Regions from separate parts of the Marinobacter sp. UBA3604 genome, predicted to be linked through region 3. Evidence: predicted binding sites of a transcription regulator. Region 3 holds the regulator's gene; each other region holds the start of a gene.
What was found. Region 3 encodes FliA, which starts transcription of late flagellar genes. Its sites were predicted from a motif close to CTAAAGTTTNNNNNNNNNNNGCCGNTAA; they were not measured.
Positions count from the first base shown of each region.

Region 1: a site for FliA is predicted at 2,817-2,844, ahead of B2590_RS00780 (flagellin). Genes of this name have one in related genera too.
Region 2: a site for FliA is predicted at 8,616-8,643, ahead of fliD (flagellar filament capping protein FliD). Genes of this name have one in related genera too.

Region 1 covers NZ_DFMB01000004.1:447-4,678, forward strand. Annotated here, with positions in the region: partial or broken gene B2590_RS00770 (hypothetical protein) at 1-1,004, opposite strand, end outside; gene B2590_RS00775 (flagellin) at 1,039-2,550, opposite strand; gene B2590_RS00780 (flagellin) at 2,932-4,232, shown strand, end outside.
Region 2 covers NZ_DFMB01000004.1:4,771-14,145, reverse strand. Annotated here, with positions in the region: gene B2590_RS00825 (MGMT family protein) at 139-450, opposite strand; gene B2590_RS00820 (AmpG family muropeptide MFS transporter) at 447-1,814, opposite strand; gene B2590_RS00815 (YajQ family cyclic di-GMP-binding protein) at 1,848-2,330, opposite strand; gene B2590_RS00810 (response regulator) at 2,477-3,445, shown strand; gene B2590_RS00805 (AraC family transcriptional regulator) at 3,728-4,753, shown strand; gene B2590_RS00800 (argininosuccinate synthase) at 4,750-5,961, opposite strand; gene fliS (flagellar export chaperone FliS) at 6,143-6,544, opposite strand; gene fliD (flagellar filament capping protein FliD) at 6,581-8,572, opposite strand; gene B2590_RS00785 (flagellar protein FlaG) at 8,754-9,194, opposite strand; gene B2590_RS00780 (flagellin) at 9,266-9,375, opposite strand, start outside.
Region 3 covers NZ_DFMB01000017.1:26,308-35,682, forward strand. Annotated here, with positions in the region: gene B2590_RS05120 (ParA family protein) at 1-552, opposite strand, end outside; gene motD (flagellar motor protein MotD) at 799-1,581, opposite strand; gene B2590_RS05130 (flagellar motor protein) at 1,610-2,347, opposite strand; gene B2590_RS05135 (protein-glutamate methylesterase/protein-glutamine glutaminase) at 2,347-3,492, opposite strand; gene B2590_RS05140 (chemotaxis protein CheA) at 3,525-5,687, opposite strand; gene B2590_RS05145 (protein phosphatase CheZ) at 5,705-6,493, opposite strand; gene cheY (chemotaxis response regulator CheY) at 6,515-6,898, opposite strand; gene B2590_RS05155 (RNA polymerase sigma factor FliA) at 7,075-7,806, opposite strand; gene B2590_RS05160 (MinD/ParA family protein) at 7,837-8,649, opposite strand; gene flhF (flagellar biosynthesis protein FlhF) at 8,696-9,375, opposite strand, start outside.

The sequences.
Region 1 (4,232 bases), on a different contig from region 3:
GCGCCGTACATGGCACTGACGATCAGCGAACCGATCATGCCGTCCTGTTGCTCGCCCATCGCAAGCTGGGCGCAAATGCTGTCGTTGATGGCGGAGGCCAGCCGCTCTTCGTCGTCCTCCGCTGTCAGGGCGTAACCGGTGCGATCGGCGTAAACCGCCAGCGCCAGCGCCAGCGGCTGGAGCTCGTCCCTCAGTTCAACGGTTTGCGCAACTTCGGCAATGACCGCTCGGCGCAGCAGCGTGACCAGCTCTTCCACGGTGGGGTCTGGCATCAGAGTTTTTTCCAGTGCCAGGATCAGCAGTTCGTCTTCGCTCGCGGCGACCAGATCCACCTGGGCATTCGGGTTTTCCAGATCGTACTGCTGGCGGATGATGGTACCCACGAACCGGCCGATTTCCTGGTGGGGCAGGCCGTCATGACGCAGCAGGAGGATGGCGTCCCTAACCAGTTTGGTATCGACCCTGTTGACATCCAGGTGCTCGGCGCAGGTCAGCATACCGCTATAAATGGACGGCCATTCCAGGCCCATCTCCAGCAGTTTGCGGTAGTGCAGGTAAGCCACATCGAACTGGCCCTGCAGCCGCTTGGCATGGGCAACCCCGCCAAAGGCGGCGGCGGATTGCCGGTCTATCTCAAGGGCTTGGATGAAATACTGCTCCGACAGAGCCGGGCGCTCGGACTTGATCGCCCAGTAACCCAGGTTGGTGAACTGCTGCGGCTGCATGGGATCATGGTTCAGGCTATCGGTGAACAGGGCGTGTGCCTTGTCAAGCGCGCCGTCATCCATTTCCACTCGCCCCAGCAAGCCCAGTGCGCCCGCATTGCCCGGCTCCTGCGCCAGTACTTCATTCAGGTAGTCGCGGCATTCCTGCCGCGCCTTGATACGCTGAACCAACGACGCCGGACTGTTGGACTCCGCATAGGCCAGGTTCGCCTGCAGCAGGAGCCGCGCAATGTGGGCTTTTTGTGCGTCTGTGGCATGGATGTTGTGCTGTGCTTGCATGGGGCTACCCCTTTGACTCTGTGACGAAACCCGATTAACCCTGCAGCAACTGCAGAACCTGCTGTGGCCTTGCGTTGGCCTGGGCCAATACCGACAAGCCGGCCTGCTGCAGCACCTGGGTGCGGGCGAGTTCTGCGGATTCGGCGGCAAAGTCTGCATCACGAATTCGTGAACGCGCGGCCGACAGGTTCTCAGAGGTCGTGCTCAGGTTGGCAATGGTCGACTCGAGTCGATTCTGGGCAGCGCCCAGGTCGGCACGAATGCCACTGATGGTTTCCAATGCCGCATCCACAACTGCGAGTGCGCTGGTTGCGCCGTCAACGGTGCTTATATCGATACCTGCCACTTCTTCAGGCGTAGAGCCGGCGGCGGTATTCTGTGCACTGTTCAGGACGCTGCCTGCGGCCAGGGTGGCGTCAGACGTCGCGGCGAAGCTAACGGACGAGTCCAGCGTCAACTCACCGGCAATCCGTGTGGCATTAGCGCCACCACTTGTCAGTTCGATGGCGCTCGGGTCGCCGCTACCCTGTACCGCCAACTGTTGAGAGCCGGCAGCGGTAAAGTCTTCGATAGTGATGTCTTTACCCTGTTCCTGAATCAGCGTGATACTGCCGTCGTTAGCAACTTCCGCGGTAATGCCGGTCTTACCAGACGCGGCGTTCACCTCACGTGCAATCGCTGAGAGGTCGTTTGCATCGGTGATCTGCGCGGAAATGGTCGCTGAGCTGCTCCCATTGGAAAGGGTGAGCGACACGGTTTGAGGCACGGCGATTGGCGTGGTAGCGGTGTTGCTCAGGGTCGCCGATGTTCTTGCCGTCGCGTTCACACCCGTCGTGGCACCGATGTCGTTGATGGCTGCGGCGATGTCTTCTGCCGTGTCACCTGCTGTAATGGGCACCACCTGGCTGTCCAACGAGCTGGAAATGGTGAGATTCTGCGTGGCGATCGTGTTTTGTGCGGGTAACGTCGCATTCGCTGCGGTTGTTGAACCGGTGCCCTGGTTCAGGGTTGCGTTGGCCGCGTCGAGCGTGTTGTTGGCCAGGTCGGCGGTTCGGGCGCCTTCGATGGAAACGGCGATGCTCTGGTTTTCATTGGCGCCAGCCTGGAATTTTTGGGCCTGGAAGGTGCCGTCCAGGAGTTTCAGCCCGTTGAACTCGGTGGTAGTGGCAATGCGCTCCAGCTCGCCTTTTAGCTGGTTTACTTCGGACTGCAGGGCCTTCCTGTCAGATGCGGAGTTCGTTGCGTTGGCGGATTGTACCGCCAGTTCCCGAATGCGCTGCAGGATGTTCCCGGATTCGCCCAGCGCGCCTTCAGCAGTCTGAGCCAGAGAAATACCGTCGTTGGCGTTTCGAATGGCCTGGTTGAGGCCTTTGATCTGCGATGTGAATCGCTCAGAGATGGCAAGCCCGGCAGCGTCGTCCTTGGCGGAGTTGATGCGCAGGCCGGATGACAGCCGCTGCAGGGCAACGTTGGAGTCTTCCTGTGAAGTGTTCAGGTTTCGCTGAGCATTCAGCGACGCGATATTGGTGTTGATGATCTGAGGCATAACATTTCTCCCTGCTCAGAGATGCCGGTAACCCGGTGCCCGATCAAAATGGACGCCTTGCCGGCGGAAGTTCATTTAATTGCCGTTTTGCAGGGAGGTAAGCGAAGGTTGTGCCAGTTTCGGAGTTTTGTTTTTAAGATATTGATTAGTATTGGTTTTATTGGTCGTTTTGATGTTTGGGGCATGAATCCAATCGTCAGCATATAGCGGTATAAGGAAGACTATTGCCGCTTTTACATTCCCTTACAAAATACCGTTAATTTTTTCTAAAGGTACGGACGGGGGCGCCGTTAAGCGCAATAACAGGGAGGCGCTCCCAAACTGAAAATGGGCGCCATTCCTTTTCCATGAAATAACGACATATGTCGAAGGAGAAGCAATATGGCTCTCGGTATTAACACTAACGTTGCGTCACTGTCAGCTCAGAACCAGCTGAACAAATCCCAGGAGCTTTCTAACCAAGCTCTGGAGCGTCTGTCATCCGGCCTGCGTATCAACTCCGCCAAGGACGATGCTGCTGGCCTTGCAATTTCGACCCGTTTTCAGTCCCAGATCTCTGGTCTGAACGTTGCGCAGCGTAACGCCAACGACGGTATTTCTCTGGCTCAGACTGCTGAAGGTGCTCTGGAAGAAACCACCAATATCCTGCAGCGTATCCGTGAGCTGTCTGTTCAGTCGGCCAACTCGACTAACTCTTCTTCTGACCGCTCTGCACTTCAGGGCGAAGTAAACCAGCTGAAGCAAGAGCTTGACCGTATTGCCGGTACTACCCAGTTCAACGGCCTCAACCTTCTGGATGGCAGCTTCACTGCTCAGTCATTCCAGGTTGGTGCCAACGCTAACCAGACCATCTCAGTATCCGTGACCGGTGCTCGTGGTGCCGACCTTGGTAACAACACCGTATCCGGTGAAAGTGATACCACTGTCAGCCAGGGCACAGGTTCTGTTGCGGTAGCTGCGGCTGATGTGGCAACGGTTGCCAACAACACCATTGCTACACAGAACATCACCGTTTCTGGAACTGAAGGCTCTGAGGTCATTGGTATTACCCAGGGCGATACTGCAGAAGCGATTGCGGCTGCTGTTAACGCTGAAACCGGCACGACTGGTGTAACGGCTACTGCATCGACCACGGCAACCCTCGCTGGTCTGTCTGACGATGGTACGGTTTCCTTCACGCTTGGTAGTGGTGGCGACACAGCGACCATCTCCGCAGCGGTAACTACCACTGACCTGGGTGCGCTGGCCAAAGCGATCAACGATACCTCAGGCACCACTGGTGTTACGGCTGAAGCAAACGGTGGCGAAATCACACTGACCCAGGCTGATGGTAAAGACATCCGTCTGCAGGACTTTGCCAACTCAGGTAACGCTACCGGTACCGCCACGCTGCAGGGCAGTGGTGATCCGACGGCGGTTACTTTGACCGCTGGCAGCACTGACAGCACGATTGCTTCTGGTTCTGTTGAGTTCGCCTCATCCGGTGCGTTCTCAGTCAGTTCCTCGGTTGCGGAAACCGCTGGTAGCATTCTGAACGTTGCAGCAGACACCGTGGTTGGTTCTAACCTCCAGTCAGTGTCTTCTATCGACATCGGTACTGTTGCAGGCGCTAACAGCGCAATCGAGATTGCAGATGCGGCTCTTGAGCAGATCAGTGGTATCCGCGCCGACCTGGGTGCTGC
Region 2 (9,375 bases), on a different contig from region 3:
GGTTTGGGGGCTGGCTAGGGGGTGGCGCCAGATTTTTCTTGGAAAAAGAACTCGCTTTGCTCGGACATCTTTTTCTGGCAGAAAAATTTGGCACCGCCCCCTGCCCGACCTAACTCCGATGTGTATCAACCCAAAAAACTAAGGACGCCAGGCGAACTGTTTCATTGATATTCTTCCATCTACAACGACAACTCCTTCCTCCCGCAAGCTCTGGGCTTGCGTCTCAAAGGCCTCGCTGCCGATGGGGAAGGCGATCTGGCCATTGCTTCTGATCACGCGATACCAGGGAATGGCGTGCCCTTCTGGGAGTTTTCCCAAAGCTTTACCGATATACCGGGCCTGCCGGCCCAGGCCGGCCATATCTGCGATCTGGCCGTAGCTGGCTACACAGCCAGGGGGGATAGCGGCGACAACCTGCCAGATTTTCTGGTCTTTGGTGGGTTCGGTCATGACGACTCAACAGCTTCGTTCCGCGGTGCCAAGGCGTCCAGGCGTTCGCCTTTGCGCATCATGTATATGGCCAGCAGTATGGCGGGAACGCCCATTATGCCGGCAACCAGGAAGAATTCTGCGTAACCGAATCCGGCCACGACGATGCCGGAGAAGCCGCCGATGAATTTTCCGGGCAGTGTCATCAGGGAGCTGAACAGGGCGTACTGGGTAGCGGTGAAGGCCGCGCTGGTCATGCTGGACAGCCAGGCTATCAATGCCACATTGGCGATGCCGCCACTGAGATTGTCGGCACTGACCACCAGTGCAAGGGTGACAATGTTGGGCGGGTATTGTGCCAGAACGACGAAAAGCAGGTTGGTGGCTGCGGTCATGATGGCGCCGGCCAGCAGGATGCGACGTACGCCGTACCGTACTACGAGTACACCACCCACCAGAGAGCCGGCGATGGTCATGAAGAAGCCGAAGATTTTGGTGACGTCGGCCACCTGGGTTTTCGAGAAGCCCATGAAATCCAGATAGAAGGGGTTTGCCATAACCCCCATGGCGATGTCGGAGATGCGATACACAGCGACCATCACCAGGATCAGGATGGCGAGTTCCTTGTAGCGACGGAAGAAGTCCAGGAAGGGCCCGGCGATGGCAGCGTAGAACCATCCGATAAATCGCGCCAGGCGGGGGTTGAGGTGGGTACGCTTACTCGCCTCGTGCTCAATTTTGTCGGCGATGTCCTGGGCGGCGGCGTAGTGATTGACCCTGGGTTCCCGCACGATGAGTACCGTCACCATGCCTACGCCAACAAGCAGCGCCATCACTTCGTAAGACACCTGCCAGGACCAGAACTCCGCAAGATACAAGGCCCCGGCCCCCGCGACCAGCAAAGCCAGCCGGTAGCCGAAGATATAGGTGGCCGCCAGTGCCGCCTGCAACCGCTCTTCCGCCACTTCGATCCGGTAGGCATCAATCGCCACGTCCTGGGTGGCGGACGAGAAAGCCACCAGCAAACCGCAGAACGCCATCATCTCCGGTGCCACGGTGGCGTCCACGTGGGCCATGAGGTACAGGCCCGTTGCGATGCCCGCCTGAGCCAATAATATCCAACTCCGGCGCTTGCCCAGCAGCCTGTCGAGAATCGGCAGTTTCAACCGGTCCACTACCGGCGCCCAGAACACCTTGATGGAATAGGTTATGCCCAGCCAACTGAAAAAACCGATGGTGGCCGTTTCCACCCCGACATCCGCCAGCCTTGCGTTCAGGGTGGAGAACACCAGCAGGAACGGCAGGCCGGCCGAAAACCCCAGAAACAGGAGCGCAATGACCTGCCAACGTGTGTAGGTGTGGAGGGTTTCCTTAAGTAACGCCAGGGTGTTGCCGGATAAAATGGTGTGGCTCCCGGTTCAGTCGCGGAAATTATTGAACTGCAGTGGAATATCCAGCTCGGCTTCCTTTAACAGCGCAATCGCCGTTTGCAGGTCATCGCGTTTTTTCCCTTTTACCCTTACTTTGTCACCTTCGATGCTGGCCTGGACCTTGAGCTTACCGTCCTTGATCATCTTGACGATCTTCTTGGCCATGTCGGTTTCGATTCCCTGCTTCAATTGCAGATGCTGCTTGACCAGTTTGCCGGCTTTGCTTTCTCCGTCTTCGGATAGCGCCCGGGAATCGATATTGCGCTTGGCGAAGGCCATGCGCAGCATGTCCATCAACTGCTCCAACTGGAATTCCTGCTCGGCGCTGATGGTGATGCCTTTGTCGTCCAGTTCGATGTCCGCGTCCACGTTCTTGAAGTCCCAGCGATTGCCCAGCTCGCGCTTGGCCTGGTCCACGGCGTTGGTCACTTCGTGCATGTCGATTTCAGAAACGATGTCAAAAGAAGGCATGATGTGTTCTCACTTTTTACAATTATCCACGTCAGGGCACGTACAAAACGCTATACTGGTGCCCTTCTGGTTGCGCAAGGTGCCAAAGCATACCAAGACCGGGCCGGCACCGCATCTGACAATGGACTGGTGAGTAGTAGTTAACAATGCCAAATCTTGATCTTCCCATCCTCGTGGTAGACGACGCCAAATTCAGCAGTATGGTGGTGGGCCGAACCCTCCGCAATGCAGGGTACCGCGACGTGCGAATCGCCAACAATGCCCCTGCCGCGCTTGAGTTTATTGACCAACGCCCAGTCAGTGTGTTGATTGCTGACTGGTTGATGCCGGAGATGGACGGGCTGGAGCTGACCGATCAGGTCCGCCAGCAGGATGAGCAGAACAACCACTACACCTACGTGATCCTGCTCACCGCCCGGGAGAGTGTGGAGGCCCTGTCAGAAGCATTCGACCGGGGCGTCGACGACTTCATCTATAAATCGGACATGACCAAGCAGCTGATTCCAAGAATTTTCGCGGCCGACCGCATGGCGGACCGCCAGAACACCCTTTTGCGCGCTAACTCCCTGTTGATTGAGAACAACCGCGAACTGGAAAGCAGTAACATCATTGATCTTGAAACGGGCCTCTGCAACAACCGTTATGCCCGGGATAAGCTGGGCAAATGCCTGCGGCAGGCGGAGTCCCGTGGCGGCGCCTCTGCCTATGTGTTGTGCGGCATTCGCAACTGGCAGGAACTCAAGCGTAAACATGCGCCCTCGGTGATGAGTGAGCTGGCCGTTGGCATCGCCCGCCGCCTGAGCCATCTGATCCGGCCCATGGACTCCCTGTGCCGCGTGGGCGACAACCAGTACGCGATTATCGCTCACTTCCCAAACAGCGATCATTGCTCCACAACCGCTTTTCGCCGCGTATTCGACGGCATTAACCACAAAGCTCTGAAGACCACGGCGGGCTACATCTCGGTTGAGGCGGGCATGGTGCTTTGCAGGGCGGATGCCCAACACGGCACCCCTTCGGTCCAGGAGATGGAGCGTGCAGCAGTTCAGGGCTTGGTGGATGCCTATGAGACCCGACGGTTTACCGAGACCAAACCAGAGCTTGAGAAAGCCTGAAGCAGAGTGTCGGATTACGCTACGTAACACTGCGACACACATCATAAACAGACTTCCATGAGCGAAAGCCCTATTCTGAAATTGTGGATTTAAGCAGTATCCCCCATGGCGGAGGAGCCGAGTAGTACCTCCGCCGCCAAATGGGGAAAGTCCGCAGAATTAACGAATTTTTCAGGCACTTTCGTTCTTTCCTTGTTTTTAAGCCAGCTTCTTAGCTGGCTTTTTTCTTTTCTGCTTCCGTTATACTGATGGCAACAATAACCCCAAGACGTTGCCGTAATCATGAAGACCCTCGGAACCGCCTCCGTAGCAGCCCTAAGACAATATGTCCGCGCCGCCAATGCCCAAGGCCTGGATACCTCAGCACTGTTCAACAAAGCCGGGCTTGACGCATCGATTCTCCAGACCGACGACGAGCGTATAAACGGCGAGCAGTTCCAGGCATTCATACGGCTGCTTTGTGAACAAAGCAATAACCCCATCCTCGGCCTTGAAACCGGTGACTTCGTGCAACCGGGGTCCTACAGTGTTCTCGGGTATATCACCATGAGCTCCGCCACGCTGGGAGAAGCAGTCGCTCGCATTGCCCCGTTCGAGAAACTGGTCGGCGACATGGGAACGACGCAAATTGCGGGTAGCGGCGATCACATCAGACTGATCTGGGCCTGCAACTACACCGACCCGGTCGTTCGCCCCCAGATGGTGGACAACGTCTTCGCCTCCTGGATCAACTACGCCCGCTGGCTGGCCGACAACAACGCCGCCTCGCCAGTGGAAGTTCACCTCGAACACCCTTCCCCCGGGCCGGAGCTGGAGAGCGCCTACACGGAACGCTGGGGCTGCCCGGTACGTTTTCGTTCCAACGAAGACGCCATTGTTCTGCGCAAAGACCTGCTGAGCACTCCCCTGCGCCAGCCTGACCCACTGCTGCGAAAAACCCTGGAAGCCCACGCCCTCAGCCAACTGGCCACTCTGGACACCGACACAGCCCTCACCAACCGGGTTAAACACAGCATTCGCAAACAGTTGATGCACGGCATCACCCGCCAGGACATGGTCGCAGACCATCTGGGCATGACCAGCCGAACGTTGCAGAGAAAACTTAGTCAGGAAGGTGTTTCGTATCAGCAGTTGCTGGACGAGGTAAGGCAGGCAATGGCGGAAGATTTTTTGGCGAACAGCGAACTGGGCATTCCGGAGATAGCGTTGAGGCTGGGGTACAGCGAAACAACGTCGTTTCACCGAAAGTTCAAAGCAGAGACGGGGAAGACGCCCGGAGAGTTCCGGGCGTCACGGGAGGCCAGTTAAAGCTTGCGACCCTTGCCAGCCGCAATCCTCAACCGAAGCGCATTCAGCTTGATAAAGCCTTCAGCATCCTTCTGATCGTAGGCGCCCTGGTCTTCCTCGAAGGTCGCAATCTTCTCATCGAACAGCGAATCGTCAGACTTACGCCCAACCACATCCACATTGCCCTTATAGAGCTTCAGGCGCACGGTACCGTTTACATAAGTCTGGGTCTGGTCGATCAGCGCCTGCAGCGCTTCCCGCTCAGGGGACCACCAGTAACCGTTGTAAATCACCTCCGCATAACGCGGCATGATGCTGTCCTTCAGGTGCGCCACTTCGCGGTCCAGGGTGATGGACTCAATCGCACGGTGGGCGCGCAGCATGATGGTGCCACCCGGAGTTTCGTAGCAACCGCGGGATTTCATGCCCACATACCGGTTCTCAACAATGTCCAGACGACCAATCCCGTTCTCGCCGGCGACCTTGTTCAGGTGTTCAAGCACCTCGTGAGGCTTCATGGCCTGGCCATCAATCGCCACGATATCGCCTTTCTCATAGGTCACTTCGATATAGGAAGGCGTGTCGGGCGCTGCTTCCGGAGACACACTCCAGCGCCACATATCTTCCTCGGCTTCCGCCCAGGGGTCCTCCAGGTTGATGCCTTCATAAGAGATATGCAGCAAGTTGGCATCCATGGAGTACGGACTCTTGCCCTTCTTCTTCTCCACCGGAATGTTGCGCTCGTCGCAATAAGCCAGCAGCTTCTCACGGGAATTCAGATCCCACTCACGCCAGGGGGCAATCACCTTCACACCCGGCTTCAGCGCGTAGGCACCTAACTCGAAACGAACCTGATCGTTGCCTTTGCCGGTAGCGCCGTGGGAAATCGCGTCCGCACCGGTTTCGTTGGCAATCTCAATCAAACGACGGGAGATCAGCGGGCGTGCGATGGAGGTACCCAGCAGGTACTCCCCTTCGTAGATGGTGTTGGCGCGGAACATCGGGAACACGTAGTCACGAACGAATTCCTCGCGCAGGTCCTCAATGTAGATTTCCTTCACGCCGAGCGCTTTCGCTTTCTCACGCGCCGGCTCAACTTCCTCGCCCTGGCCGATGTCGGCGGTGAACGTCACCACCTCACACTCATAGGTATCCTGCAACCAGCGAACGATTACCGAGGTATCCAGGCCACCGGAATACGCCAGAACCACCTTTTTAATATCAGACATGCCCTTGCTCCAGACTGAACAGAATGGATGTATCAAAAATAAGGGGCGTATTGTACGGGACAGCGGGGGGAATGGCTATTGGGGCAAGAGGGCGGCCTCGTTACTGGCCGCGGATGCCACCGGCAGGGCGCCAGGTGGCATCTTGGATAGAATGCACGGTATTCACACCAGAACGTCGTATTCAGACAGCCTGCTGTTGCTTGGAGGTAGCCTCTTCGCGGATGCCATCCCAGCCGTCTTTGATTGAGCGCAGAAGGTCCGCGACTTCATCAAGCTTAGCGACGTCATTCTTGGCATTCGCTTCAAAAAGGGTCCGCTCCATGTAGTCATAAAGCGATTCCAGGCGCACGGCCAGATCGCCACCCTTCTCGAAATCCAGAAAGCCACGGAGGCCACCGATGATTTCAATCGCTTTGGAAATCAATCGGCCTTTGCCCTCAAAATCCTTCGCCTGCATCCTGGCTTTGGCCATGTTAATGCGTTCCAACGCTCCGTTGTAAAGAAGCTGGATCAGCTTGTGAGGATCGGCATCCGTAATGCTGGTTTGGGCGTTTACGCGTTGGTAAGCCTGTAAACCGTTCATAAGTGACCTCTTTATTCGCTTTTCGTGCAATAAACATCAATTGTTATTGCGATTATTCTGTGGTGCCAGCGCAGCAAGCTGCTGGCTCACAAAGTCCTGTGTACTGTTCAGTTGCGAGATCAATGAATCCGCAGCTGTAAATTGACTCACCAGGCGCTCTCGATAGGCTGTAATTCTCTCTTCCAGCCGAATCTGATTTTCCTGAATTCGCTCCAGATCGCGGTTCAGGCTCTCGGTTCTGGTATCAATTGCACCATCGGCACCGACAAAGTTGGTGATCAGGTCAACCGTACGTTCGCCAACACCTTCAATAAATTGTATCGAGCCTCGACTTCCAGTCTGATCGCCCAATATTTGTACCTGGAGCCCAGACGCAGCACCGCTGTTTTCGCCCAGAAACAGTGTTTGCCCTTCGCCTTCAGCTGTTCTTCCGTCAATGGTACCCGCAACATCGAGGCCATCCGTGCTTGTGGCGGCATCCAATCCAAACGTAGCCGCGCTTTCAGCGGACGACAAGGTGACCGAAGACTCGCTGCCGTAGGTGGAGGAAGAGAAAACCAGCTCATCCCCAGCCCCCAGGCTCACCTGAACGGACCCATCTGACGCGTTCAGCGCGTTGTTGCTATTAAGCTGAGCCTGAATCTCGTCAACCAGATCCTGTGCACTGTTGTAAGTCTGCTGTGTAAGCTGAAGGTTAACGGAGGTATCACCATTAACCAGCAGTGAAAACTCATCATTTGTTCCGTCAATAGTAACGGGAAAAGTGGCTGCGGCATTCCCGGCAAGCGTGCCCTGGGTCGCAGCCTGGGTCACGTTGATATCATAGGTTCCAGGTTCGGTGTTTACACCACTGCGAACAAACTCTACCTGGCTGTCGGTAGCCCTGCCCTGTTCGGCAAACAAAGCCGTGACATCGTCCGGATTAGCCTTTAACTGCGCCATGAACTCTTCGCGGTCAAATTCCAGAGAGCCAGTCTCGAAATTTGTGGTAATACCCACATCCGCCAGACTTCGGACACTTGCGTCTTCAAGCCCGGGAACAACGCGGGTCAGCACTTGGCGGAGTTGGTTCTGAATACCCCGAATAACGCTATCGCCAGTCAGAAGGCTTCCGCTACCGCTCTCTGCATTGAATCCTGCCAGCGCATCAATGGTTTCCTGCAGGCCATTAAATTTCTCGACAAAGCCCTGGACACGGTCTGCTACCGCACCGAGATCCTGTTCAACCTTAACCGTGGACGTACCAGTGGCAGTCAGATCAAATGTCAAACCATCAATGACGTTCTCAAAACTATTGGTAGAACGGGTAACCTCTACGCCATTGATACTCATCACGGCGTCCGACGCGGCGATTGTCTCATTGAGACCGGCGCCCGCATCCATTGATGTGTTAAACGCAAAACGGGAAAGCCCCTGGGCATCGGTATCCGTGCCGGCGCTGTCGCCCGATACGGAAATACTAACGGCGTTTGCCGTACCGGTTTCGTCTGCCGATAGCACGAGCTGGAAACCACTACCGGTATCGATTACGCCCGCTGAAACCCCTGCATCAGAATCGTTGATTGCGTTTGCCAGGCCCTGCAACGTGTCGTTACTGCTGTCTATAACAATATTGGTGGTGTTGTCACCAACAGAAAGCGTCATTGTTCCCTGGCCAACACTGGTCTTGTCGCGATCCGCGAATACATCACGCGACGCGAGCGCCTGAGCGCTGGCGAGACTTGTCACATCGACACTGTAAGTACCGCGGTTAGCCTTGGAGCTGTCCACAGACACAGCAACGTCTTCGTTGGACGACGTTGCAGAAAAGGCTTTGAGATTATCTGGAGCACTCAATTGCCGCATTGGAAGGCGCAGCTCTGTTACTGCACTGCGAAGCGTGCCATAGGCAGAAATCAGCGCCTGGGTGCGCTCGGTTTTCTGAGCCAAACGATTTTCCGTCGGTGCCCGTTCCGCTTGCACCAACTGATCGACCAACTCGGAGGTCAGAACACCAGACCCGATACCCAACGATGATATATTTGCCATAGTATGTGCCTCCTCAGGAGGGCAATTTCCAATGCTATTCCATATATCGGCCTGAAGCGGCAAAACTTTGCCTTTTCTACCGACCAATTTGTAACCACATGTAAGCAAAACACCGCCGGCCCCTTTCGGGTGCGGCGGTGCTGAACAACCGTTTTCAACGTCAGGCCAAGAGCGGCAAACTCTAGACCTTCGTGTTGAATAACGTCAGCGGTTCATCCTGCTGCAAGTTTTCTGCCAACCTCAACGCAACTTCATCCGGAATTTGCCGAATAACCTCTTGGGTGGACTGATCGACGACCTTGACGATCGTCTGTCCCCGCTCGTTATCCACTTCAAACTGCAAATCCCTCTGGACCGTCTGAACGAAATCGTTCAGTTGAGACACGGCATCATCCAATTTCTCTTTCTGTGCCTCACTGCGCCTTTCGAGCCTCTCAGCTTTCGAAAGTTCCTGAGCCCCGGACAACAACTCCGAACGCTCAGCAAGACCAGGTGATGAAGGTGCAGTCAGGGCGGAGGCATTCCTGCCTTCGGCCTGAGATGACGAAATTGCCCGAGCCGGAGCTTGCTCGCTGGAACGAATCAGCTTCAAATCCGGGCCATTCAGGTTAACGCCATTCATAGCTCACCTCGCTATCCTCATACAGCAGTAAACCGGGGCCCAAAGACCCCGGCCTTGCCGTTATGCCCCTGTTACTGCAGGAGGGACAGAACCTGCTGCGGGCGGGCATTCGCCTGCGCCAGTACAGAGATACCAGCCTGCTGGAGAACCTGCGCCTTGGACAGCTTAGCAGTTTCAGATG
Region 3 (9,375 bases):
AATGGTGTAGGAAAGCTGGTTCTTCTGGGAGCGCATGATCATGGTGAGCGTGTGCAGCATTCGCTCAAGGCCTTTGATGGCAAGAAACTCGGTCTGAACCGGAATGATCAGGTGTTGTGCGGCGGCAAGCGCGTTCACCATCAGCACGCCGAGCGATGGGGTGTTGTCCAGCAGGACGTAGTCGAAATCGTCCCACAACTGGGTCAGGGCCCGGGATACAATCAGTCCCATGCCTTCAACACCGACCATTCTCCGTTCGAGAGTTGCCAGCGCTGTGCTGGCCGGCAACAGGGATAGCCCCGGACAGCTGGTTTCGGTAATCAACTGGGCCGGCAAACCATCCGGTACTTTACCCTGGTGCTGGAACAGATCGAACACACTGTGGGCAATGGTATCCGGGTCGTACCCGAACCAGCTGGTCAATGATCCGTGAGGGTCCAGGTCGACCACCAGAACGCGCTTGCCGCTCTCGGCCAAGAGGCCACCCAGGGCGACAACCGATGTGGTTTTGCCCACACCGCCTTTTTGATTGGCTACTGCCCAGATGCGCACGCTGTGCACTCCATATCCGTCACCAAATTCATCGCCAACCTCGTCACCACACTGATTCTCCAGAAATACCCGTTCCGGAAACGTCGCACGCATAACGAGTTATCGGCCACGATCCGTTCAACTTGAAAACAATCCGGCAAGCGCTTGCCGGGATCTAAAGATGTACAGACGTTAATACAGATATTGTGCCAACTCGCCTATAGGCACCTTCCGCCATGACTCCGCAACGTGATGATCAGAAAGGTGTTATCGCATCGCGCCACGGATACTGGCGTCGCGGGAGATCAGCAGGACCACGCGTCGATTGCGACGGCGGCCTTCCTCGGTATCGTTGCGGGCCACCGGTTGGTGCTCACCGTAACCAACAGCGGCCAGCCGTTCGGCCTCAACACCCTCCATCGACAACATGCGCACAACCGCCGCTGATCGCGCAGCGGACAGCTCCCAGTTGGAGGGGAAGGCACCGGTGTTTATCGGGCGGTTATCCGTGAAGCCCTCAACCCGGATCGCGTTATCCCGGTTGCGGAGTACAGCAGCGATTTTCTCCACCACGTCGAAGGCATCGTAATGGGGCTCGGCATCACCACTACCAAATAGCAGGCTGTTGCGGAGACTGAGCTCCAACCACTCGTCGCTGGTTTCCAGTGTAACCACACCCTGATTGATCAGTTCGTCAAACTCCAAAGCCAACTGGTCCGCCATGGCACGCAGCGCCTCGGTGCGCCCTTCTGCACTCATGGAGGGATTTTGCGGAGCTTCGGTCACCGGCGGGTTAATCACATCCTCGGCCGCCTGCGGCGTCGAACGTCGAGGCTGATCACCCACTTCGATAGGCTGAAAGGAGCGCTGGGGGGCATTGAAGACGCCAGTCAGAGTTTCAGAGAGCACCTTGTACTTGCCCTCGTTCACCGACGACACGGAATACATCACGACAAAGAACGCGAACAACAAGGTGATGAAGTCGGCGTAGGAAATCAGCCAGCGTTCCTTGTTGTGAAGATCGTCATCCTGCTGCCTGCGTCGTCTCATCAGCTTACCCCTCAGCCAGGTGCCGGCACTACAGGAAGCCCCGCAGGCGCAGCTCGATGGATTTAGGGTTCTCGCCATCGGCAATGGCGATGATGCCGTCGATCATCATGTCTTCATAACGGGTGCGTTCCCGCAGAATGCCTCGCAACTTGTTGGCAACCGGGAAGAACAGCAGGTTCGCCAGAGCAACACCGTAGATGGTGGCCACGAACGCAGTGGCGATACCGCTGCCAAGTGACTGGGGGTCTTCGAGGTTGGTCATCACCTGAATAAGCCCCATCACCGCGCCAATGATGCCAATGGTCGGCGAATAGCCACCCATGGCCTCAAACACCCGGGCGGACTCCAGATCCCGCTGTTCACGGGACTCCAGGTCCACCTCCATAATGCTACGGATGGTTTCTGTCTCAGCGCCGTCCACCAGCAGTTGCAGCCCTTTACGGGCAAAGCGCTCAGATTCCTTCTCAGCCAACCCTTCCAGCCCCAGCAAACCCTGCTTACGGGCCTTGACGCTCCAGTCGATGACTTTGCCGATACCATCTTCCAGGCTGATGTAGGGGGGAAAGAACACCCAGCGCACCTGGGAAAAGGCCCGCTTTAACAGCGGCCAGGAGGTCTGGAGAATAGTGGCTGCAAGCGTACCACCAATCACGATCAGCGCGGCCGGGCCATTGAACAGCGAGCTGATGGCGCCACCTTCCAGCAGGTTTCCACCGAGAATCGCCACAAAGGCAAGAATGACGCCCAGCAGGCTGAGAATATCCATCAGCTCACCCCATCCGCCAGGCGGGGACCAATGTCATCGAGCGCAAGGATTTCGTCAGACAACCCGGCCTTGGCCACGGCCATGGGCATACCGTAGATCACCGAGGTTTTTTCGTCCTGGGACCAGATATCGGAGCCTGACTGCTTCATCAGGCGACAGCCTTCCTTTCCATCCGAGCCCATACCCGTCAGGATCAGGCCCAGGGTCTTGCCGGGAAAACTCCTGGCCAGGGAGCCGAACGTCACATCCACACAGGGCTTGTAGTTAAGCCGGTCATCTCCGGGAAGAATCCTGACCCTGCCCTGGCCACCCCGGTTTTCAATCATCATCTGCTTGCCCCCGGGGGCAAGCAACGCAACGCCCGGCTTCAGCATTTCGCCGTCTTCAGCCTGGCGTACCTGAATCTGGCACAGCTTGTTCAGGCGCTCGGCAAACGCCGGGGTAAAACTGGCCGGCATATGCTGAACGAGCACCACAGGCGCGGGAAACCCGGCCGGTAACGCCATTAGTACACGTTGCAAGGCCACCGGGCCGCCGGTGGACGTGCCGATGGCAACCACACTGTAGTGTTTCGCAGGCCCGCGGCGAATCGAACGACGGGCCGGTGCTTCAGGCTCTGGGGCGCTGGGGCGAGAGGACCTGTCCGATACCGCCGGCCGCTCGGGCACGCTGCGCCTTGCCGGTGCAGGGCTACGGGGCGAAGGCGGCGGAGCGGTGGGAGGCGGCGCCGACGGTTTCGCACCAGGGCGACTGCCAGCGACATCCAGTACACGCTCAATGAGTATTTTTTGAAGCTGACTGGAATCCCGGGCAATTTCCTCAAAATTCTTGGGCAGGAAATCAACGGCACCTGCCTCAAGGGCATCCAGGGTCACCCGGGCACCCTCGTAGGTGAGAGAGGAGAACATCAATACCGGCGCCGGCTGTCGCTTCATGATCTCACGGACGGCGCTGATACCGTCCATGACGGGCATCTCGTAGTCCATGGTGATGACGTCAGGCCTCAGCTTTTCAGCCAGCTCGACACCTTCGCGCCCATTGGTGGCCACGCCAACCACCTTGATCTGACCGGAAGCGGTCAGGATTTCCGTCAGTCGCTTGCGGAAAAAACCTGAATCATCAACGACCAGGACAGAAACCGTCATCCATTTCTCCTAAACCTGGGCCCGCCGCAACGTTATTTGCCGTAGTTTTGCAGCAGGCTCGGAACATCAATAATGAGTGCAATACGACCGTCGCCAGTGATGGTCGCACCCGCCATACCCGGCGTTCCCTGAAGGGCCCGGCCCAGGGGCTTGATCACCACCTCTTCCTGCCCGATCAGCTGATCCACCACAAAACCGACGCGCCGCGTTCCCATCGCCACGATAACCACGTGGGCGTTTTCTGGTTCCGGCTGCCCAGCGGCGCCTTTGACCAGCCATCGCTTGATGTGGAACAACGGGAAGACTTTGTCTCGAACCACGATGCATTCACGGCCATCCACAATGTTCTTCTTGCTGAGGTCCAGATGGAAAATCTCGACCACGTTCACCAGTGGCAGCGCGAAGGATTGGTCGCCAAGCATGATCATCAGGGTAGGCATGATGGCCAGGGTCAGCGGCACCTTGATGACGATGCGAGACCCTTTGCCCAGCTCCGACTCGACGCTCAGCTGCCCGTTGAGCTGACTGATCTTGGTTTTCACCACGTCCATGCCAACGCCACGACCGGACACATCCGATATTTGATCCTTGGTGGAGAACCCGGCGGAGAAAATCAGGTTGTAGCACTCGGTGTTGGTCAGTCGGTCAGCGGCATCCTGTTCGTAGATGCCCTTTTCGACCGCTTTTCGGCGCAGTACATCCGGATCCATACCAGCACCGTCGTCTTCGATGGACAACAGGATGTGGTCGCCTTCCTGCTCAGCCGACAGCGTCACACGACCCTGACGAGGCTTGCCCGCCTTTTCACGAATATCGGGTGCCTCTATACCGTGATCAACCGAGTTGCGAACAAGATGGACCAGAGGATCGGACAGCGCCTCGACCAGGTTTTTGTCCAGGTCGGTCTCTTCGCCGTGCATCTCAAGGTTGATTTCTTTCTTCAGGCTGCGTGCCAGGTCGCGAACCACCCGCGGGAAGCGGCCAAATACTTTCTTGATGGGCTGCATCCGCGTTGCCATCACCGCTGACTGAAGATCGGTGGTCACCACGTCCAGGTTGGAGACGGCTTTGTGCATATGCTCGTCTTCACTCTGGGCGCCCAGACGCTGCAACCGGTTACGCACCAACACCAGTTCACCCACCATGTTCATGATGTCGTCCAGGCGCTTGGTATCCACCCGCACCGAAGTTTCAGCCACTGGTGCATTCGCATCCCGTGCCGGCATCGCGGGCGTTACGCCTGCCTTGCCATTATCCGCAGGCGCTTTTTCGGGCTTACCAGTCGGTTGCGCGGGCTTGTCAGCCTTGGCACTGGGAGACGTGGCCGACGGCTGCTTTGCAGCAGGCCCAGGGGCCGGCTTGGCAGTTTCTGCCGTAGGGCTACCACCCTTGCCGTGCAGGTCATCCAGCAACTTTTCGAACTCGTCGTCCGAAATCAGGTCGTCGCCACCCTTGCTGTCACTGGCCTCATCACTGGTAACCTTGTCGCCCGAGGCATCCTGGCTGTCAGGGGCTGTCTTGCCGGTTTCAGGCGGGCCTGAGAACTGTCCCTTGCCATGCAATTGGTCCAGCAGGGCCTCGAATTCATCATCGGAGATGTCGTCTCCGCTCCCTCCGTCACCGCCTGAAAATTCATTGCCGTCGTCACTGGAAACCGGAGCGCTGGTCTTTTCCTCTTCCAGGGCATCCAGCAACCGCTCGAATTCGTCGTCGGTAATATCACCGCCATCGTCTCCAGAACTGGCTTCATTGCTCTCGTTCTGTTCTTCGCGAGCGACCGCTGCGTTTGCTGGCGACGACTCCCCTGCCGGCTGCGCCAATGCGTCCAGAGCGGCAATCAGTTCCTCGGGAGCTGGCGTCGGTTCCTCGTGGTGGCGAACCTGTTCAAACATGGCATTGACGTGATCCAGGGCTTCCAGCACCACGTCCATCAGTTCCGAGTCTACCTTGCGCTTATGGTTGCGCAGTATATCGAAGACGTTCTCCGCGGAATGACAGCAGTTCACCAGGGCATCGAGTTGCAGAAACCCAGCGCCGCCTTTTACGGTGTGAAAGCCTCGGAAGATGGCGTTGAGCAGATCGCTGTCGTCCGGGTTTTGTTCCAGGTCGACCAGTTGCTCCGACAGCTTTTCGAGTATCTCGCCTGCCTCAACAAGGAAGTCCTGCAGGATCTCTTCATCGGCATCAAGCGCCATGCGTTACCCTCTCTTACTCAGAAACCGAGACTGGACAGAAGATCATCAACATCGTCCTGTCCCGATACTACGTCTTCGCGTTCTTCGGCCTTGATCTGTGGACCAACACCCTGTTCCGCCGATATCTTTTCCCGCTCTTCCAGTTCATGCACGGTGCCGGTCATCTGGTCCACATGACTCGCCATCACTACCAGGCTCAACAGATGCTCTTCCACCTCTTTAACCAGAGTGGTGACCTTTTGGATCACCTGCCCAGTGAGGTCCTGGAAATCCTGGGCCAGAAGAATTTCCGACAAGTTGTCGTACATCGCCCCGGCATCGGTATTCAGGGTCACGAAAAACGTGTCGATACGGGCATAGAGCTCACGAAATTCAGCCGGCGCCATCTCGCGGCGACGCAGTTTCTGCCACTGGTCTCTCAGCTCGGCGGCCTCGTCGCGGAGGGCGCTGGCCTTGGGCATAGCCTCCTCAACCAGATCCATGGTCCGATTGGCCGCTTTACCGGTCATCTGAACCACGTACTCAAGGCGATCCGACGCATCGGTCATCTTCGACAGAGCTTCTGACTGTTCGGCGTTACGGGGATCGATCTGGAAATTGCGGATCGCCTCGTGGAGGCTGCGGGTCAAGCGGCCGACTTCCCGATACAGGCTCTGGTCCCTCACCTCGCTCAATTCATTGATCAGCGTCATCGCGCGGCCATAGTCCCCGGCGTTGACCTGTTCAACCAACTCGGCCGCCTGGCTGCGGAGTTTCTCCGTGACCTCCGGGTCGAGCCCCTGTGGGTCTTTTTTTCTATTGCTCATGGGAGCCGTCCGACCTCTGAATTACTGGATGCGTTCGAAGATCTTCTCAATCTTCTCCTTGAGTACGGCTGCCGTGAAGGGCTTGACCACGTAGCCGTTCACACCGGCCTGCGCAGCAGCGACAATCTGGTCGCGCTTCGCCTCGGCGGTCACCATGAGCACAGGCAGGGTTTTCAGGCTGTCATCGGCACGGACTTCCTTGAGCAGATCGAGTCCGGACATCCCTGGCATATTCCAGTCGGTTACCAGAAAATCGTATTTGCCGCTCCTGAGCATAGGCAGTGCTGTATTGCCGTCGTCTGCTTCGTCAGTGTTTGTAAAACCGAGATCGCGAAGCAGGTTCTTAATGATCCGTCGCATTGTGGAGAAGTCATCCACAATCAGGATTTTCATGTTCTTGTCCAATGGGACCTCCAGTTAAAAACGCCCGGAATTCGTTTTTGGCTTCCGGCTCACAGTCTAGCAGGCCGGTAGTTTAACCGCTTATTGTGTGGCCTTTGAGCCGGTTGTAAAGCACCGGTTACCAAAAGGCTACAGTAAAGAATGCCTGGTAACGCCGTTCAATGGGACTGGCGGCCTGTTCAGCTCTGCCAACCAGTAAGACGCCCCCGCAGACGGAGCGCGGCCTGGCTGTGAATCTGGCTGACCCGGCTTTCACTGACACCCAACACAGCACCAATTTCCTTCAGGTTCAATTCTTCCTGATAGTAAAGGCTGAGCACCAGCTTTTCTCGCTCGGGCAGGTCACCAATCGCAGCTGCCAGGCTCTTCCGGAAGTTGTCGGACGCCAAGCCATCCAACGGGTTATCACTGTCCTCTGTTTCTTCTATCGGCAGCTCGCCGGATTCATTGAGCTCATCCAGGCTAAAAAGTCGGCCACTGTTAGCATCGCTCAGGGAGGAATAGTATTCGTCGAGGTCCAGCCCCAGCTCCTCGGCTACTTCCGAGTCTTGAGCTTCCCGACCCAGGCGGTCCTCGACAGCCTTGATGGCTTTGGCAATGCGGCGGGAGTTCCTGTGGACGGATCGGGGTACCCAGTCACCTTTGCGAATTTCATCTACCATGGCTCCGCGAATCCGGATCCCGGCGTATGTCTCAAAGGTAGCCCCCTTGTCGGAACTGTATCGCTGTGCAGCTTCCAACAAGCCAATCATGCCTGCCTGCATAAGGTCATCCAGTTGGACAGATGCCGGCAGCCGCGCCATGAGGTGAAGCGCTATTTTTTTGACCAGCGGGGCCTGCTCCTCAACGAGCTGGGAAGGTCCTCGTGTACCCGTCCGGTTGTAGGTTCCAAGTTCTTTCGCCAATGTCATGTATCCGGCTATTCAGTGACAGGATCAAAATCAGACTTCGACGAGCCGCTCCACAAAGAATTCCAGATGTCCCCGGGGCGATGATGGCAGCGGCCAGCTATCCACTTTCTCCGCGAGGCTCTTGATCGCCAACGATGCTTTTGCCCGCGGATAGGCGTCCAGCACGGCACGCTGGCGCTGTACCGCTTTTTTTACGGCCTCGTCATACGGCACCATACCCACATATTGTAGTGCCACATCAAGAAAGCGCTCGGTAACCCGGGTCAGTTTTTCAAACAGATGGCGACCTTCCTGCTCATTCCTGACCTGATTGGCCAGTATACGGAAGCGGTTGGTGCCGTAATCCCGGTTCATAAGCTTTATAAGGGCGTAGGCATCGGTGATAGAGGTAGGTTCATCACAGACAACCAGTAATAGTTCCTGTGAGGCTCGGAGGAAACTGACCACCGATTCGGAAATACCCGCAGCGGTATCAACGATCAGCACATCGATCTGGTCACCCAGTTCGCTGAACGCGTTGATCAGGCCAGCGTGCTCCAGATTGGAAAGCTGGGTCATGCGTTGGGTACCTGAGGACGCGGGCACGATTTTGATGCCACCGGGGCCGTTGACCAACACATCCCGAAGGTCACATTCCCCGGCGATGACGTCCTGGATATTACGATTGGCGGTAATGCCAAGCAGAACGTCAATGTTGGCAAGGCCCAGGTCGGCATCGAGCAGCACCACCCGCCGTCCCATTTGTGCTAGGGCGATGCCAAGGTTCACTGATACGTTGCTCTTGCCAACGCCCCCTTTCCCGCCGGAAACGGCAATCACCTGTACCGGATGTGGTTTGCTCATACTGACTCTGATCTCTTGCCGCGTTTAACCGCAGGCTGTGTTGTTTTTAAACAGCGACTGCCTGTTGCTGCTGGAGTTTCTTCAGCCTCTCCACGGCCAACCGCACCAGCGGAATGGACTCAGCGTGGTGCAGGTCTTCCGGGATTTTCTGCCCGTCGGTGTAATACGCCACCGGCAATCCCGTTTCCATGACGAATCCCAGCGATTCACCCAGGGTCAGTGCTTCATCGATTTTGGTCATCACACAACCCGTAAGATTTGCCATCTTATAGCAATGCCAAACGGATTTCATGATGCGCGGCTGACTGGTTGCCGAAACCACCAGATGGGTTCGAATCCGATGGTGACTGCGAGCCAGCTCCATAAGCTGCTCCTCGTAGCCCTTGTCGGTGCTGGTCAGGCCAGCGGTATCAATCAACACCAGGTGCCGGTCCGACAGTTCGTCCAGTATGTCGTCCAGGGAATGGGTTTCGTCCACAACCCGAACTGGAACGTTCAGTATGCGCCCGAATACAAATAGTTGCTCATGGGCCGCGACCCGATAGCGATCGGTGGTGACCAGCGCCAGAGAGTCGGCACCGTGGCGCAGCACATAGTGCGCGGCCAGCTTGCCGATGGTCGTCGTCTTGCCGGACCCGGTTGGGCCCACCAGGGCGTAGACACCGCCCTCATCCGCCCATTCAGTACGCGCGGTCTTCACACCGGCGGCCAGCATTTTCAGAGACT